Regions from separate parts of the Streptomyces sp. P17 genome, predicted to be linked through region 1. Evidence: riboswitches for the same ligand, from Rfam matches in the RefSeq annotation. Region 1 holds a riboswitch; each other region holds the start of a gene.
The links. A riboswitch is a leader RNA that binds a small molecule or an ion and turns the genes downstream of it on or off. The one in region 1 is predicted to bind thiamine pyrophosphate.

Region 1 (6,048 bases):
CGACAACAAGCTTCCGATCCTGGTGTTCGAGCTTCTGGTGGAGGGCAATATCGCCCGCGCCGTCAAGGGTGAGAAGATCGGCACGCTTGTGGGTGACCAGGACAGCCGGGACTGACAGGCAAGACCTACGGACCCTGACCGGGGGATGGACAATGTCCTGCGGGTCGGGAACCGTGCAGGAAGAAGACGCGACGCAGCCGGCCGCCGCCCCTCAGGAACCGCAGCCGGGCCTACTCAAGACACGCAGGAGCAAGTGGTGATCGAAGAGACCCTCCTTGAAGCCGAGGAGAAGATGGAGAAGGCCGTCGTGGTCGCCAAGGAGGACTTCGCCGCGATCCGCACCGGCCGTGCGCACCCGGCGATGTTCAACAAGATCGTGGCCGACTACTACGGCGCGCCGACGCCGATCAACCAGCTGGCCTCGTTCTCCGTGCCGGAGCCGCGCATGGCGGTCGTGACCCCCTTCGACAAGAGCGCGCTGCGCAACATCGAGCAGGCGATCCGCGACTCCGACCTGGGCGTCAACCCGAGCAACGACGGCAACATCATCCGTGTGGTGTTCCCCGAGCTCACCGAGGAGCGCCGCCGCGACTACATCAAGGTCGCCAAGGGCAAGGCCGAGGACGCGCGCGTGTCCATCCGCTCGGTGCGCCGCAAGGCCAAGGACGCGATCGACAAGCTGATCAAGGACGGCGAGGTCGGCGAGGACGAGGGCCGCCGGGCGGAGAAGGAGCTCGACGACTCCACCCACAAGTACGTGGCGCAGGTGGACGAGCTCCTGAAGCACAAGGAAGCGGAGCTGCTCGAGGTCTGATGAACGACTCTTCCTGGGGAGCGCCGCCACAAGCCGGGTACTGGGGGCCGTCTGACCAGGGGCCTGTCCAGGGGGCTGCCCCGGCGGGTCCCGCGTACGATGCGCCTGAGGCGCAGCACACTCGCCCCATGCCCATCGTGCCCGACGTACCGTCGTATGGCGGAGACCAGGATGACGACCGGGGGGCCGCTCGGCTGAGTGGCCCCCTGTTCCGCGACGAGACGCCGCGGGCGCAGCCCCACGGGAACGCGCCGCAGAATCCGGAGCCCATGCACGACGCCCCGCAGCCTGCGCCCCGACCGCAGAAGAAGAGCGCGGGGCGCGATCTGGGTGCGGCGATAGGGGTCGGTATCGGGCTCGGCGCGGTGATCGTCGCCTCGCTGTTCGTCTACAAGGCCGTGTTCGTCGGCGTCGTGGCCGTCGCCGTCGTCGTGGGTCTGTGGGAGCTGACCAGGCGGCTCGACGAGCGCAAGGGCATCAGAGCGCCGCTCGTGCCCCTCGCGGTCGGCGGTGCCGCGATGGTCGTCGCCGGTTACGTCCGGGGCGCCGAGGGCGCCTGGGTGGCGATGGCGCTGACCGCGCTGGCCGTCCTGGTCTGGCGGATGACGGAACCGCCGGAGGGCTACCTCAAGGACGTCACCGCGGGCGTCTTCGCGGCCTTCTACGTTCCGTTCCTGGCGACCTTCGTCGCGATGATGCTCACCGCCGACGACGGCCCGGCCCGGGTGCTGACGTTCCTGCTGCTGACGGTGGTCAGCGACACCGGGGCGTACGCGATCGGCTGGCGCTTCGGCAGGCACAAGCTCGCCCCGCGCATCAGCCCCGGCAAGACCCGCGAGGGGCTGCTGGGGGCGGTTTCGTTCGCCATGGTCGCGGGCGCGCTGTGTATGCAGTTCCTGATCGACGACGGCGCCTGGTGGCAGGGCCTCGTGCTCGGCCTCGCGGTGGCGGGCAGCGCCACGCTGGGCGACCTCGGCGAGTCGATGATCAAGCGTGACCTCGGCATCAAGGACATGGGCACGCTGCTGCCGGGGCACGGCGGCATCATGGACCGCCTGGACTCGCTGCTGCCGACGGCGCCGGTCGTCTGGCTGCTGCTCGTGCTGTTCGTCGGATCCGGCTGAGCGTCGTATCCGTCCTGGACGAGCCCCCGCCTCGGCGGGGGCTCGCCTGTTCAGTCGGGCGGTCCGGTGGGACGATTTGGGTGTACGCCCTCAAAAAGGGAGTTCAACCATGTCCGTCATCCGAGAATCCATCGACGTCGACTGCACGCCCGAAGACGTCTACGCGTATATCACCGACCCCTCCCACCTGCCCGAATGGCAGCTGAGCGCCGTCAAGGCGGAGCCGCTCGAAGAGGGGCCCCTGCACCCCGGTTCCCAGGTCCGGGTCACGCGCCGTATCGGCAACCGTGAGATCCCGATGACCGTGGAGTTCGACGACCTCGTCCCGGCGCGCAGCTGGGATCTGCACGGGGTCACGGGGCCCGTGCGGCCCCGTACCCACGGTTCGATCGAGCCGCTCGACGACGGCCGTCGCTCCCGCGTGACGATAGAGATCGACTTCGAAGGACACGGTCTGGGCAAGGTCCTGGTGCCCCTCGTCGTCCGTCCCCAGGTCCGCAAGGAGCTTCCGAGGGACGAGGCACTCCTCAAGGAGAGGCTGGAGGGGACCACGGCGTAGGTCCTTTCGGCGGACCGGTCCCGCGGGCGGTCGCCAAGGTCCGCCCCCGGGTCGGCTACATCTGTTTCCGAGGCGCCGCCAGCGTGCGGAAGTGTGCTGCAAGTGGTGTGAGGCACCGGTCCCGCAGCCGCCCGGACGCCTCCGCAGACGCCGCTACTGCGGCAAGGCGCACCGCCGCCGGAGCCGGATCCTGGAAGCCGTCCTCACCTTCTTCGGCAGTCTGCAGGCGGCCGCCCGGGGTGGTATTGCCGGGTGGGAGGGCCTGGTCAATCGATCTGCGACACTGGTACGGCCATGCCTAAGCCCGGAGAACTCACATTCGTCGCCCCGCGCGGAGTCAAGAAGCCGCCGCGGCACCTTGCCGATCTTTCGCCCGCCGAGCGTAAGGACGCCGTCGCGGCGGTCGGGGAGAAGCCGTTTCGTGCCAAGCAGCTCTCGCAGCACTACTTCGCGCGGTACACCCACGACCCCGAGCAGTGGACCGACATCCCCGCCGGGGCGCGCGGCAAGCTGCGCGAGGAGCTGTTCCCCGAGCTGATGACCGTCGTACGGCATCTGTCGACCGATGAGGGGACCACCCGTAAGACGCTGTGGCGGCTGTTCGACGGGACGCTCGTCGAGTCCGTGCTGATGCGGTACCCGGACCGGGTCACCATGTGCATCAGCTCGCAGGCCGGGTGCGGGATGAACTGCCCCTTCTGTGCCACCGGGCAGGCCGGGCTGGACCGGAATCTGTCCACCGCCGAGATCGTCCATCAGATCGTCGACGGGATGCGGGCCCTGCGGGACGGGGAGGTCCCCGGCGGGCCGGCTCGGCTGTCCAACATCGTCTTCATGGGCATGGGCGAGCCGCTCGCCAACTACAACCGGGTCGTGAGTGCCATCCGGCGGCTCACCGATCCGGAGCCCGACGGCCTTGGGCTGTCCCAGCGTGGCATCACCGTCTCCACCGTCGGTCTCGTCCCGGCCATCAACCGGTTCTCCGACGAGGGCTTCAAGTGCCGGCTCGCGATCTCGCTGCACGCGCCCGACGACGAACTGCGCGACACCCTCGTCCCCGTGAACACCCGCTGGAAGGTCCGCGAGGTCCTCGACGCAGGGTTCGAGTACTCCGCCAAGTCCGGACGCCGGCTGTCCATCGAGTACGCGCTCATCCGGGACATCAACGACCAGGCCTGGCGCGGTGACCGGCTCGGGCGGCTGCTCAAGGGCAGGCCCGTGCATGTGAACCTGATTCCGCTGAACCCGACTCCGGGCTCGAAGTGGACCGCCTCCCGGCCCGAGGACGAGAAGGCCTTCGTCGAGGCCATCGCCGCCCACGGCGTGCCGGTGACGATCCGGGACACCCGTGGTCAGGAGATCGACGGGGCCTGTGGTCAGCTCGCGGCCACCGAGCGGTAGTCTGATCGTCGTACGTACATCTTCAATATCCGACAGGGGAGCGCGACAGCGCTGAGAGTGCGGCGATCGGGCCGCAGACCCTCTGAACCTCGCCCAGGTCATTCTGGGTAGGAAGTTCGGTCATCACCGTGAACAACAAGAAGCATCTGGCTGCCTTCGTCGGCCTCGGTCTCGTCGTGCTGTCCGCGTGCGGGTCGTCCGGCGACGGCGAGTCCGCCGGCGGCTCCAGGACTGTCACCCTCGTGAGCCACAACTCGTGGGCCGTCTCCAAGAACGTCCTCGCCGCCTTCGAGAAGGAGTCCGGCTACAAGGTCAAGGTCCTGGAGGACGGCGACGCCGGGCAGGCCGTCAACAAGGCCATCCTCACCAAGGACAACCCGCAGGGTGACGTTTTCTTCGGCGTCGACAACACCCTGCTGTCCCGGGCGCTCGACAACGGGCTCTTCCAGCCGTACGAGGCGAAGGGCCTCGAACAGATCGACGCCGGCTTCCAGCTCGACAAGGGCGAGCACCGGGTCACGCCGGTCGACTACGGCGACATCTGCGTCAACTACGACAAGCAGTACTTCGAGGACCGCAAGCTGACCCCGCCGGCCTCCCTCGACGACCTGATCAGGCCCGAGTACAAGAACCTCCTGGTCACCGAGAACGCATCCACCTCCTCACCAGGACTCGGCTTCCTGCTCGGCACCGCCGCGCAGTACGGCGACGACGGCTGGCCGGACTACTGGAAGAAGCTCAAGGCCAACGGCGTGAAGGTGGTCGACGGCTGGGAGCAGGCCTACAACGAGGAGTTCTCCGGCTCCGCCGGTGGCAAGGCCGCGAAGGCGGACCGGCCGCTCGTCGTGTCGTACGCCTCCTCGCCGCCCGCCGAGGTGATCTACGGCGACCCGAAGCCGACGACCGCTCCCACCGGGGTCGCGGAGGGCACCTGCTTCCGGCAGATCGAGTTCGCGGGCCTGCTGAGCAACGCCAAGAACAGCGAGGGCGGCAAGGCGCTGATCGACTTCCTGGTCAGCAAGAAATTCCAGGAGGACATGCCGCTGAACATGTTCGTCTACCCCGTGGTCGAGGAGGCGAGCGTGCCCGCGGAGTTCACCACGTACGGGCCCGCGGCCAAGGACCCGCAGACCATGGACCCCGCCAAGATCGCCGAGTATCGCGATGAGTGGGTCAAGTCGTGGACCTCGCTCGTACTGAAGTAGCCGGCCGGACCAGGCATGCGGCGCGGCTGGGCCTCATGGCCCTGCCCGTCGCGTTCTTCGGCGTCTTCTTCGCCTACCCTGTCGCCGCGATCGTCGCGCGCGGTCTGCGGGTCGACGGGGGATGGCAGCTCGGCCGGATCGGGGATGTCCTGAGCCAGCCGGACATCCGGCACGTCCTGTGGTTCACCACTTGGCAGGCCCTCGCCTCCACCGCGCTGACCCTGCTGATCGCGCTGCCCGGCGCGTATGTGTTCGCCCGCTTCGACTTCCCCGGCAAGCAGATCCTGCGGGCCGTGGTGACAGTGCCGTTCGTGCTGCCGACGGTCGTCGTCGGTACGGCCTTCCTGGCGCTCGTCGGGCGCGGCGGACTGCTCGACGAGTTGTGGGGCGTACGGCTGGACACGACCGTATGGGCGATCCTGCTGGCGCATGTCTTCTTCAACTACGCGGTCGTCGTGCGCACCGTCGGAGGGCTCTGGGCGCAGCTCGACCCTCGGCAGGAGGAGGCGGCGCGGATGCTCGGGGCGTCGCGCTTGACGGCGTGGCGGCAGATCACCCTCCCGGCGCTCGGCCCGGCCGTGGCCGCCGCCACCCTGATGGTCTTCCTGTTCACCTTCACCTCCTTCGGTGTCGTGCAGATCCTCGGCGGCCCGACCTTCTCCACCCTCGAAGTGGAGATCTACCGCCAGACCTCCGAGATCTTCGACCTGTCCACGGCCGCGGTCCTCACGATCGTCCAGTTCGCGGCCGTCGGCGGAATCCTCGCCCTGCACGCCTGGACCGTACGGCGGCGGGAGACCGCCCTGCGTCTGGTGGACGCCTCGCAGACCGCGCGCCGGCCGCGCGGGGCCGGGCAGTGGGCGCTGCTGGCCGGGGTCCTCGCCACCATCGCCGTACTGCTTCTGCTGCCGCTCGCCGTGCTGGTGCAGCGGTCCCTCGGCGCCC
Region 2 (6,048 bases), on a different contig from region 1:
AGCTCCGCGGGCCCCACGAGCCCGACGAGTCTCTCCGGTTCCGCGAACTCTCCGGGTCCGGCAAGCCCCTCGGCGTCCGCGGATCCCGCGGCCCTGGCGAGTTCCTCCGGCTCCGCCACCCTCATCGGATCCGTCCAACGCGCCATGCGCCTGCTGGAATCCGTCGCCGACCACGAGCACGGCGCCCCCGCCAAGCAACTGGCCCGGGAGAACGGCCTGGCGCTGCCCACCGCCTATCACCTGCTGCGCACCCTCGTCCACGAGGGCTATCTCCGCCGGGACAAAGGCCTGTTCTTCCTCGGGGAGGCGGCCGAGCGGCTGAGCAGCAGCGGAGCACAGCAGAAACGTCGCAGCACGGTCGCCGACGCGCTCGCGCACTGGCGGGACGCCATCGGCGTACCCGTGTACTACGCGGTGTACCAGGAGGGGGAGATCGAGGTCATGTGTGTCTCCGACACCCCGGGCAACCCGGCGGTCGAGGAGTGGGCCGACTTCCGCGAGACCGGGCACGCGCATGCCATCGGGCAGTGCCTGCTGGCCCAGGTGGACGAGGCCACCCGCCGGGACCATCTGGAGCGCTATCCGGTACAGCCCATCACCCCGTACACCGTGCGCGACGACCACACCCTGCTGCGGCGCCTGGACCGGACGCGGCGCATGGAACTGGTGATCGAGCGCCAGGAGTACGCACTGGGCACGGTGTGCGCGGCGATTCCGATCACCGTCGGTACCACCGCGGCGACGATGGCGATCTCTCTTCCGGTTCATCAGGCCGACCGTCTGCTGGCCGCGGCACGGCAGTTGCAGACCGAGATCGGACGTCATCTCGGGTCACTGGCGATCTCTATCAGTATCTGAAAACTCACTCCTTGTGATCTGCCGTGTACGTTCAGCAAGATGCCTCAGTGTCAGGGGGATCATTCCTGGCCAATCCGACGGCAGATGACGGGGTAGGCGATGCGCGAGTCCGTACAGGCAGAGGTCATGATGAGCTTTCTCGTCTCCGAGGAGCTCTCCTTCCGCATTCCGGTGGAGCTGCGATACGAGACCTGTGATCCCTACGCCGTGCGGCTGACCTTCCATCTGCCCGGAGACGCCCCGGTGACCTGGGCGTTCGGGCGGGAGCTGCTGATCGACGGTGTGGGCCGGCCGTGCGGTGAGGGCGATGTGCGCGTCACACCCGCCGACCCCGATGAGCTCGGCGATGTGTTGATCCGGCTTCAGGTCGGCGGCGATCACGCGCTGTTCCGCTCCTCCGCGGCGCCGCTCGTGGCGTTCCTCGACCGCACCGACAAGCTGGTGCCGCTGGGCCAGGAGGGTGCGTTGTCCGACTTCGACGCCAGCCTCGACGAGGCCCTGGACCGCATCCTGGCGGAGGAGCAGAGCGCGGGCTGAAGCGTTAGGGAACGGCAGCGCGGGGAGCCGTGCCGTAACGCTTCAGCGGGGGCTGCGGGGCCGTGCAGGAACGCTTCTTCGCTGAGCGGGGAAGCACCTCGGGCCGACCTCCAGCCTCACCTCTTGCGCCGCCGCCCCGCCCCCCACGCCCCGGAGCCGTCTGGGCACCGGCCATCGCGGGCTCCCGTTCGGAGTGGTCGGCCGAGACCACCAGGGCGGCCAGAGCCGTGGTGACCGGGACAGAGGCGACCAGGCCGATCGAGCCGACCAGCGTGCGCACGATCTCCTCCGCGTACTGGAGGTCCTTGGGCGCCGAGGGCTCGTAGGCGACCACGACCTTCTCGCCCTCGTGAAGTTGCCGCGACTGGTCGGGCTGGACGATCTCGGTGAAGGTGCGGCCCTTGTCCTTGCCGGTGTCGACGCGGACCGTGGCCTTCTTGCAGATGCCGCCCTCCTGCTGCTGCGCAGAGGAGCCCTCGGCGGTGGAGGTGTCGCCGGTCGGCGGGACCCCGGAGGCGTTCGCCGCGGAGCGGCTGACCTCCTCGACCTCGGTGACCGTGGCCTGCTGCGTCTGCCGGCCGAAGCCGACTCCGGTGCGCTCGTGCGGGGCGCGCCGTCCGGCCACAGCACCACGAGCCCGGCGACCACCGCCGCGGTGAACGGGATGAGACCCGCCGCGATGACCTTGCGCAGATGCCTGGAGACCGGAGCCGCCGGTCCATGGGCGTGGCTGTGGGAGTGGCCGTTTCCGTGCCTGTCACCGCCGCCGGTGGATCCGGAACCGGGACCGCGGGGCGGCTCAGGCAGGAGCGGTGGTTCATGCGTCGTGGTCACCGACCGATCATCGCGAGAACGACAGGGGCCCCCTGTTCACCGCGCCCGAATTGACGCTAACGTGGGGGCACCTTTGTACACGCGGGAGCTCGGAGCACCGGGCTGAGAGGGCGCTGACCTCCGTCCCAGCGATGTTTCACGTGGAACGTCACCACACGCGAGTGACTTTTCCCCACGGAACGTCGGCAGACGGAAGCCGCTGCGTCGACCGCCGAACCTGTTACCGGGTAATGCCGGCGTAGGGAGTAGGTCTTATGACCATCAAGGACGCACGCACGCCTGCCTCCAGCCAGGACGAGAAGTCCCAGGAGGCCGGGAAGTCCATCGGCTGGCACAAGGCGTACGTCGAGGGCACGCGCCCCGATCTACGGGTGCCGGTCCGTCAGGTGCACCTCACCAACGGGCAGTCCGTCACGCTGTACGACACCTCGGGCCCGTACACCGATCCGCTCGTCGACACCGACGTCCGCCGGGGTCTGGCCCCGCTGCGGGAGAACTGGATCATCGCCCGCGGCGACACCGAGGAGTACGCGGGCCGTCCCGTCCGCCCCGAGGACGACGGGATCAAGCACACCTCGCCCCGTGGCGGCAACCTGCGCAACCTCGACGCCGTCTTCCCGGGCCGGCCGCGGCTGCCGCGCCGCAGCAGGGACGGCCAGGCGGTCACCCAGCTCGCGTATGCGCGCCGGGGCGAGATCACGCCCGAGATGGAGTACGTCGCCATCCGGGAGAACGTTTCTCCAGAAGTCGTCCGCGAGGAGATCGCGGCAGGCCGTGCGGTCCTCCCGGCGAACGTCAACCACCCGGAGATCGAGCCGATGATCATCGGCAAGCGGTTCCTGGTGAAGGTCAACGCCAACATCGGCAACTCCGCGGTGACGTCCTCCATCGAGGAGGAGGTCGAGAAGATGACCTGGGCGACCCGCTGGGGCGCCGACACGGTCATGGACCTCTCCACCGGCCGCAATATCCACACCACCCGCGAGTGGGTGCTGCGCAACTCCCCCGTCCCCATCGGCACGGTGCCGCTCTACCAGGCCCTCGAAAAGGTCGACGGCAGGGCCGAGGAGCTGACCTGGGAGATCTACAAGGACACCGTCATCGAACAGGCCGAGCAGGGCGTGGACTACATGACGGTCCACGCGGGCGTCCGCCTGCCGTATGTGCCGCTGACCGCCAACCGCAAGACGGGCATCGTCTCGCGCGGCGGCTCGATCATGGCGGCTTGGTGCCTCGCGCACCACAAGGAGAGCTTCCTGTACGAGAACTTCGAGGAGCTGTGCGAGATCCTCGCCGCCTACGACGTCACGTACTCGCTCGGCGACGGCCTCAGGCCCGGCTCGATCGCGGACGCCAACGACGAAGCGCAGTTTGCCGAGTTGAGGACGCTCGGGGAACTCAACCGGATCGCGAAGCGTTTCAACGTACAGACCATGATCGAGGGCCCGGGACATGTCCCGATGCACAAGATCAAGGAGAACATCGACCTTCAGCAGGAGATCTGCGATGAAGCTCCGTTCTATACGCTCGGCCCGCTGACGACGGACGTCGCGCCCGCGTACGACCACATCACCTCCGGCATCGGTGCCGCGATGATCGCCTGGTGGGGCACGGCCATGCTCTGCTACGTCACGCCCAAGGAGCACCTGGGTCTGCCCAACCGGGACGACGTCAAGACCGGCGTCATCACCTACAAGATCGCTGCCCACGCGGCCGACCTCGCCAAGGGACACCCCGGCGCCCAGGAGTGGGACGACGCCCTGTCCGACGCCCGCTTCGAGTTCCGCTGGGAGGACCAGTTCAATCTGGCCCTCGACCCGGACACGGCACGGGAGTTCCACGACGAGACCCTGCCGGCGGAGCCCGCCAAGACCGCCCACTTCTGCTCCATGTGCGGTCCGAAGTTCTGTTCGATGAAGATCTCGCAGGACATCCGCCGTCAGCACGGCAGCACACCGGGGGAGATCGAGGAAGGTATGGCGCAGAAGTCCAAGGAGTTCGCGGCTGCGGGCAACCGCGTGTACCTGCCGATCGCGGACTGAGGTCCATGTGGTGGGTCCGCGTTTCGGAGCCGGCCCGAGGGCAGCACACGAAGCGCGGATCCGTTGGGTCACTGAGTCGGTCAGGGCTCTGGAACGACCGGGAGCGGGTGGCGGAGTATGGCGAGCGGATGGCGCAGGGGACGGTGCCGACTGCAGTCGCGGTGTCGACGCTGGATCGCTGTCAGCCCGCGGTGAGCCTCCAGTCGACCGACGAATACGAGCACTGGGGGCTGACGCATTTCCTGCTCAACGGCCATCACAAGCTGGAGGCGGCGGCCTCGGCCGGACGTCCCGTGCAGCTTCTGTCGCTCCTGGCCATGGACGAGAGCCTGTCCGGCCCCGATGATCACCACAGGTTGGGAGCCCTGCGCTCACAGCCCAGCCTGAGCCGTGGGGCTCGGTCGGCCCGGTGACCTGGGTCAGTTCGCGGCCGCCCCGGGGTGAGGTGGTGTTCCGGGCTTTCGGGGCACCGCCTCACTGGGCAGACTGATCCCATGACCGCACTGAGCAAGGGCGCCAATCTTCCTGTCGAGTCCCCGGCGGTACGCGTGGAGCTCTCCTGGTCCGAGGGACCCGGAGTGCCCGACGTGGACGCCTCGGCGCTGCTGCTGACCGCGGCCGGACGCGTGCGGGACGACGCCGACTTCATCTTCTACAACCAGCCGCACCACGCCTCCAAGGCCGTCAGCCACCTGGGCAAGCAACGCGTCGGGGGCGTCGTCACCGACACCGTGGCCGTCGACCTCGGGGCGGTGGAGCCGGCCGTCGAGCGGATCGTGCTGTGCGCGTCGGCCGACGGCGGGACGTTCGGGCAGGTGCCCGGACTGACGCTGAAGCTGGTCGACGACCGGACCGGGAGCGAGGTCGCGCGGTTCGTCGCGGCGGCGGCCACGGAGACCGCGTTCATCGGCGGCGAACTGTATCTGCGCCAGGGGAAGTGGAAGTTCCGGGCGGTGGGACAGGGGTACGCGTCCGGACTCGCGGGGCTGGCAACGGACTTCGGCATCTCGGTGGACGAGGAGGAGACCGCCCTACCGACACCACCGCCGGTGCCGAGGGCGGCGCCGGCGCCCGCCGTATCGCCGGCCGCCCCGCCGGCCGCCCCGCCCGCCGCGCCCTCTGCCTCCCCCAGTCTCACCAAGGGCGAAGAGCGCCTGCCCGTGGACATGCGCAAGCGGCTGGACCTCCGTAAGCAGCAGGTCGCGGTCAGTCTCAGCAAGCATGGTGCCGCCGGTATCACCGCTCGCGTCATCCTGGTGCTGGACGCCTCCGGGTCCATGTCGTTCCTGTACTCCCGGGGAGTCGTCGCGGACGTCGTGGAGCGGATGGCCGCCGTGGCCGCGCAGTTGGACGACGACGGGGAGATGCAGGCCTGGACCTTCGCCTCGAACCCGGCCCGGCTGCCCGACTTCCGGCTCGGGGAGCTGCCGGAGTGGATGCGGCTGCACGTCAGGTGCGGTGAGATGAGCCTCTTCGGGGCCAAGAAGCGGAAGAAGGGGCTTGAAGAGAGCCAGGTCGACATGCGGACGGTCGGCATCCAGAACGAGGAACAGAAGGTGATCGCCGAAGTCCGCGCCTACGTCCGCCAGAACCCCGCCCCGGTCCCCACCCTGGTGCTGTTCTTCTCCGACGGAGGCGTCTACCGCAACGCCCAGATCGAGAAGGAGCTCCGGGAGGCCGTCGAGGAGCCGATCTTCTGGCAGTTCGTGGGCCTCGGCAAGTCCGACTACGGCGTCCTGGAGCGCTTCGACACCCTGCCCGGCCGCCGTGTCGACAA
Region 3 (6,048 bases), on a different contig from region 1:
CGCCCGCGCCGTAGGTCACGGAGACGAAGTCGGGCGCCACGGCCTCGACCCGGCGCAGCGCGTTCCACAGGTTCCGCTCGCCCTTCGGGGTCTTCGGGGCGTAGAACTCGAAGGAGTACGTCGTCTTGCCGGTCGCGAGCATCTCGCGCACGGTACGAGCGTGGTCCGACCTGGTGGATGCGGTGCCGAGGGCCATACCCGCAGGTTAGTCAGGGGGCGACGGTCCCCCAACCGGATGCCGGATATTTGCCCGAATTGTCGGGTTGTTGTCCAGCCCTTGGACAAACGGCGCCGCTTGAGGGCCGCTACGCCTGCCGCAGCCGCTTCGCGAACTCCGCCGCCGCGGCCCCGGGGTCGTCCGCCTCCGTGATCGCCCGTACGACGACGACCCGGCGGGCGCCCGCTTCCAGCACCTCGTCGAGGTTGCCCAGGTCGATGCCGCCGATGGCGAACCAGGGGCGGTCGGTGCCGAGGGCGGCGGTGTGCCGGACCAGATCCAGGCCGGGGGCATGGCGGCCGGGCTTGGTCGGAGTGGGCCAGCAGGGGCCGGTGCAGAAGTAGTCCACGCCCTCCTGGGCGGCGGCCGCCTCGGCCTCGGACTCCGCGTGCGTGGAGCGGCCGGTCAGGACGTCCTCGCCGAGGATCGCGCGGGCGGCGGACACCGGGAGGTCGCCCTGGCCCAGGTGCAGGACATCGGCCCCGGCGGCGTGGGCGACGTCCGCGCGGTCGTTGACCGCGAGCAGCGTGCCGTGCCGCGCGCAGGCGTCGGCGAAGACCGCCAGGTGCTCCAGCTCCTCGGCGGCCTCCATGCCCTTGTCGCGCAGCTGCACGATGTCGACACCGCCCGCCAGGGCCGCGTCCAGGAACTCGGCGAGGTCGCCCTGGCGCTTGCGGGCGTCCGTGCACAGATAGAGCCGCGCGTCGCTGAACCGGTCGCGTGCGGTGTCGGGCATACGTGTCCCCCCGTTGTCGGTGGTGTACGGGCCTCGGGCGCCCCGCGGCCCGTACACCTGGTGTCGATCAGTGCTCAGACGGCGAGCGCCTGGGCGCGGCGCTTCACCTCCGTGCCGCGATTCTCGCTCAGGGCCTGCGCGGGGGTGCCGGGCAGGCTCTCGTCGGGGGTGAAGAGCCACTCCAGCATCTCTTCGTCGGTGAAGCCGTCGTCCCGCAGTAGCGTCAGGGTCCCGGACAGGCCCTTGACGACCTTCCGCTCGGCCCCGTCGATGAAGGCGGCGGGGACGTGCAGCGCGCGGTTCTCACCACGGCGTACGGCGATGAGCTGGCCGTCCTTGACCAGCTGCCGCACACGCGTCACCTCGACGCCGAGCTGTTCGGCGATGTCGGGGAGGGTGAGCCAGGCGGGGACGAGAGCATCGATCTTTGCGTCAATCTCGGTCACAGAACCAAGCCTGCCATCCCGCACTGACAACAGGAAGCCAGGCCGGTCCGTGCTAGGCCGTCGCCTTCTTCAGCGGCCTCGCCGGGTCCTCCAGCAAGGCCGGGTCCATGCGGGTGCCCGATTCGATCAGCCGGCGTCCCTGCGCCAGATCCCTGGGCCGGCCCACGGCCAGCAGGGCCACCAGACGGCCCTCGCGCAGCCAGCAGACCGTCCAGGCCGGGCCCGTCGGGTCGCCGCGCCACAGGGTCATGTCGGCCGAGGCGTGGTGGCCTGCGTACTGGACGAAGCGGCCGAACTGCTCGGACCAGAAGTACGGGACCGGGTCGTAGACCAGGGGGGCCTCGCCGATGATGTCGGCGGCGACCGTGCGCGGCCCCTGCAGGGCGTTGTCCCAGTGGTGGACCAGCAGACGCTCGCCGTACCGGGCGGAGGGGAAGGAGGCGCAGTCGCCGACCGCGTAGATGCCGGGCGCGGAGGTGCGCAGATGGTCGTCGGCCACCACCTCGCCCTGCGCACCGAGCTCGATGCCGGAACCGGCCAGCCAGGCGGTGACGGGACGGGCGCCGATGCCGACCACGACGGCGCCCGCGGGCAGTCGCGAGCCGTCGTCGAGGACCACCGCGCCGGGCTCGACGCGCGCCACGCGCGCGTGGGTGCGCAGCTCGGCACCGCTGTCGGCGTACCAGGCGGCCATCGGCGCGGCCACCTCGGCGGGCAGCGCCCCCGCGAGCGGCCGGTCCGCGGCCTCGACGACCGTCACCGAGCAGCCCGCCTCGCGCGCGGCCGTGGCGAACTCGGCGCCGATCCAGCCCGCGCCGACGACCACGATGTCGTGCTGCCGGACGAGCACGGGCCGCAGCCTCTCGGCGTCGTCCAGGGTGCGCAGCAGATGCACTCCGGCAATACCCTCGGCCCCCGGCAGCCGGATCGGTTCGGCACCGGTGGCGAGGACGAGGACGTCGTACGGGACGGGCCCCTCGGCGGTGTCCAGTTCATGGTCGGCGGGGCGCACGCCCAGCACCTCGCGGCCGAGGCCGAGTTCGATGCCGAGCGCCTCGAAGTCCACGTCGAAGGCGGATCCCTCGGCCTTGCCGAGCAGGACGGCCTTGGACAGCGGGGGCCGGTCGTAGGGCTGGTGGGGTTCGGCGCCGATCACCCGCACCGAGCCCGTGAAGCCCTGTTCCCGCAAGGCGACCGCGGTCTGGACGCCGGCCATGCCCGCGCCGACCACCACCACCCGCCGCTGCGACGTCGTCGTCTGCTCGCTCACCTGATCACCATAGACAACTGACAATTTGTCAGTCAGCCGTCGTGCCGCGTGACCTGCTCCACAACGCTGGTCCCGTTTCCCGGCTGCGACTCCCACTCCCAGGTCTCCTCAAGGCGCAGCCGCCCGTCGGGCAGCTCCACGACCGTCGACACACAGTGCCCGGACGACGTGGTCCCGTCCCGCTTGAGCTGCACATACCGGAAGTCCAGCCGGTCGCCCTCCCGCGTACCCACCAGATGCCCGCGTACGACATCGCCGCCCGCGTACTCGGCCCAGATCTCCCCGTCCTTCTCGTGGTAGGTGAACCGGGTCCGCGTACCCACCTGACCTGGGGCCTGGTCGGCGACAGGGGCGAGGACGAGGCCGTCGAGCGAGCGGGGCACGGCAAAGGGCTCCCTTACAGAGGCGCGGAACCACGGGCTAGGGTGGCCACCGTACAAGCACTCGCGGGAGCCCGGACGCACCGGGCTGAGAGGGAGGCTGGCGGCCTCCGACCGTACGAACCTGATCCGGGTCATGCCGGCGAAGGGAGGGGCTGGACGCCCATGTCGCCTACGCGTTCGTCAGACGTCCTCGTCCTCGGGGGCGGAATCATCGGCCTGGTCACGGCGTGGCGGGCCGCACAGCGCGGGTTCACCACGGCCGTGGTGGACCCCGAACCGGGCGGCGGCGCCGCCCAGGTGGCCGCGGGCATGCTGGCCGCCGTCACGGAACTGCACTACGGCGAGCAGACGCTGCTCGGCCTGAATCTGGCCTCGGCCCGCCGCTACCCCGAGTTCGCGGCCGAGCTCACCGAGCTCACCGGACAGGACCTCGGCTACCGGCAGTGCGGCACGCTCGCGGTCGCCCTCGACGCCGACGACCGCGCGCATCTGCGGGAACTGCACGCCCTGCAGCGGGAGTCGGGGCTCGACTCCGAGTGGCTGTCCGGGCGGGACTGCCGGCGTCTGGAGCCGATGCTCGCGCCGAGTGTGCGGGGCGGGCTCCGGGTGGACGGCGACCACCAGATCGACCCGCGGCGCCTGGCGCGGGCGCTGGTGACGGCCTGCGAGCGGGCGGGCGTGGTCTTCCACCGGGCGTGGGCGTCCCGGCTGTCCGTCGCCCAGGGACGGGCTGCGGGCTGCGTGACCGACGACGGCACCGCTCTCGGCGCCGGGCAGGTGGTCCTCGCGGCCGGCAGCCTCAGTGGGCGGCTCGCGGGCGTCCCGGAGGACGTACTGCCTCCCGTACGGCCCGTGAAGGGGCAGGTGCTGCGGCTGACCGTGCCGAAGCGGCACGCGCCGTTCCTGAGCCGGACCGTGCGCGCGGTGGTGCGCGGCAGCCAGGTCTACCTCGTGCCCCGGGAGAACGGCGAGCTGGTCGTCGGGGCGACCAGCGAGGAGCTGGGCTGGGACACGACGGTGACCGCGGGAGGCGTGTACGAGCTGCTGCGCGACGCGCACGAGCTGATGCCGGGCATCACCGAGCTGCCGCTGACGGAGACCCGCGCGGGGCTGCGTCCCGGGTCCCCCGACAACGCGCCGCTGCTGGGCCCGACCGAGCTCGACGGGCTGCTGCTGGCGACCGGGCACTACCGCAACGGCGTGCTGCTCACCCCGGTCACCGGGGACGCCCTCGCGCACGCCCTGGTCACCGGTGAACTCCCGGACGAGGCCCGTCCGTTCAGCCCGAAGCGGTTCGCACTCACGGAGCAGCCCGTATGAACATCTCGGTCAACGGCGAGCGTCGGCGGATCGAGCCGGGCACGGCTCTCGACACGCTCGTGAAGTCCCTCACCGCGGCGCCCTCCGGCGTGGCCGCCGCGCTCAACGAAACCGTCGTCCCGCGCGCGCAGTGGTCCTCGACGTCCCTCTCCGAGGGGGACCGGGTCGAGGTCCTGACCGCCGTCCAAGGAGGCTGACCTATGGCCGACGATCCCTTTGTCCTCGGCGGTACGTCCTTCTCGTCCCGCCTGATCATGGGTACGGGCGGTGCGCCCTCCCTTGAGGTGCTGGAGCGGGCGCTGGTCGCGTCCGGGACGGAGCTGACGACGGTCGCGATGCGCCGGGTGGACGCCTCGGTGCACGGCTCGGTGCTGTCGGTGCTGGAGAAGCTGGGCATCCGGGTGCTGCCGAACACGGCGGGGTGCTTCACGGCGGGGGAAGCCGTCCTGACGGCACGCCTCGCGCGCGAAGCGCTCGGCACCGATCTGATCAAGCTGGAGGTCATCGCCGACGAGCGGACGCTGCTGCCGGATCCCATCGAGCTGCTGGACGCGGCCGAGACGCTGGTCGACGACGGGTTCACCGTACTGCCGTACACGAACGACGATCCGGTGCTGGCCCGCAAACTGGAGGACGTCGGCTGCGCGGCGATCATGCCGCTGGGGTCCCCGATCGGCTCCGGGCTCGGGATCCGCAACCCGCACAACTTCCAGCTGATCGTGGAGCACGCGCGCGTGCCGGTGATCCTGGACGCCGGGGCCGGTACCGCCTCGGACGCGGCGCTGGCGATGGAGCTGGGGTGCGCGGGTGTGATGCTCGCCTCGGCGGTGACGCGGGCGAAGGAGCCGGTCCTGATGGCCGACGCGATGCGGCACGCGGTGGAGGCGGGACGGCTGGCGTACCGCGCGGGCCGGATCCCGCGGCGCCACTTCGCGGAGGCGTCGTCTCCGGCGGAGGGCAGGGCGGTGCTGGACCCCGAACGTCCCGCATTCTGAACGGCCAAGTGGGTTGCGTCACAGGACGGCTTCAGTCCCGCTCCTATCCCGGACTGGAAGCCAGGGGTGTCAGTCGCTGCTCGTACACTCGCCTGCGTGGATACGACCCTTCAGGACCCGCTGGTCGGGCAGGTGCTCGACGGACGTTATCGCGTCGAGGCGCGGATCGCCGTCGGTGGGATGGCCACGGTCTACCGGGCCGTGGACACCCGGCTCGACCGTGTGCTCGCGCTGAAGGTGATGCACCCGGGGCTCGCGGCCGACGCCACCTTCGTGGAGCGGTTCATCCGGGAGGCGAAGTCGGTCGCCCGGCTCGCGCACCCCAACGTCGTGCAGGTCTTCGACCAGGGGACGGACGGGTCGTACGTCTACCTCGCCATGGAGTACATCGCCGGCTGCACCCTGCGTGACGTGCTGCGCGACCGCGGGGCGCTGCAGCCCCGGGCCGCCCTGGACATCCTGGAGCCGGTGCTCGCCGCGCTCGGCGCCGCGCACCGCGCCGGGTTCGTGCACCGGGACATGAAGCCGGAGAACGTGCTCATAGGGGACGACGGCCGGGTGAAGGTCGCCGACTTCGGCCTCGTACGGTCCGTGGACTCCGTCACCAACACCACCGGTTCCGTCCTCGGCACCGTCTCCTATCTCGCGCCCGAGCAGATAGAGCAGCCAGGCGCCGCGGAC

Region 2: another riboswitch for thiamine pyrophosphate. It lies ahead of thiC (phosphomethylpyrimidine synthase ThiC); the one in region 1 lies ahead of RMT89_RS28510 (thiamine ABC transporter substrate-binding protein).
Region 3: another riboswitch for thiamine pyrophosphate. It lies ahead of thiO (glycine oxidase ThiO); the one in region 1 lies ahead of RMT89_RS28510 (thiamine ABC transporter substrate-binding protein).

What each region holds. Positions count from the first base shown of each region.
Region 1 is NZ_JAVRBF010000050.1:1,733-7,780, reverse strand. Features, by position in the region: gene pyrH (UMP kinase) at 1-115, shown strand, start outside; gene frr (ribosome recycling factor) at 257-814, shown strand; gene RMT89_RS28525 (phosphatidate cytidylyltransferase) at 814-1,938, shown strand; gene RMT89_RS28520 (SRPBCC family protein) at 2,048-2,497, shown strand; gene rlmN (23S rRNA (adenine(2503)-C(2))-methyltransferase RlmN) at 2,792-3,898, shown strand; TPP riboswitch at 3,923-4,030, shown strand; gene RMT89_RS28510 (thiamine ABC transporter substrate-binding protein) at 4,027-5,103, shown strand; gene RMT89_RS28505 (iron ABC transporter permease) at 5,139-6,048, shown strand, end outside.
Region 2 is NZ_JAVRBF010000007.1:105,596-111,643, forward strand. Features, by position in the region: gene RMT89_RS06500 (IclR family transcriptional regulator) at 1-858, shown strand, start outside; gene RMT89_RS06505 (SsgA family sporulation/cell division regulator) at 958-1,395, shown strand; partial or broken gene RMT89_RS06510 (YibE/F family protein) at 1,598-2,229, opposite strand; TPP riboswitch at 2,301-2,491, shown strand; gene thiC (phosphomethylpyrimidine synthase ThiC) at 2,484-4,271, shown strand; gene RMT89_RS06520 (hypothetical protein) at 4,379-4,684, shown strand; gene RMT89_RS06525 (VWA domain-containing protein) at 4,766-6,048, shown strand, end outside.
Region 3 is NZ_JAVRBF010000001.1:45,442-51,489, reverse strand. Features, by position in the region: gene metF (methylenetetrahydrofolate reductase [NAD(P)H]) at 1-196, opposite strand, end outside; gene thiE (thiamine phosphate synthase) at 306-953, opposite strand; gene RMT89_RS00260 (Rv2175c family DNA-binding protein) at 1,028-1,399, opposite strand; gene RMT89_RS00255 (FAD-dependent oxidoreductase) at 1,452-2,615, opposite strand; gene RMT89_RS00250 (hypothetical protein) at 2,702-3,052, opposite strand; TPP riboswitch at 3,106-3,217, shown strand; gene thiO (glycine oxidase ThiO) at 3,215-4,372, shown strand; gene thiS (sulfur carrier protein ThiS) at 4,369-4,569, shown strand; gene RMT89_RS00235 (thiazole synthase) at 4,573-5,367, shown strand; gene pknB (Stk1 family PASTA domain-containing Ser/Thr kinase) at 5,464-6,048, shown strand, end outside.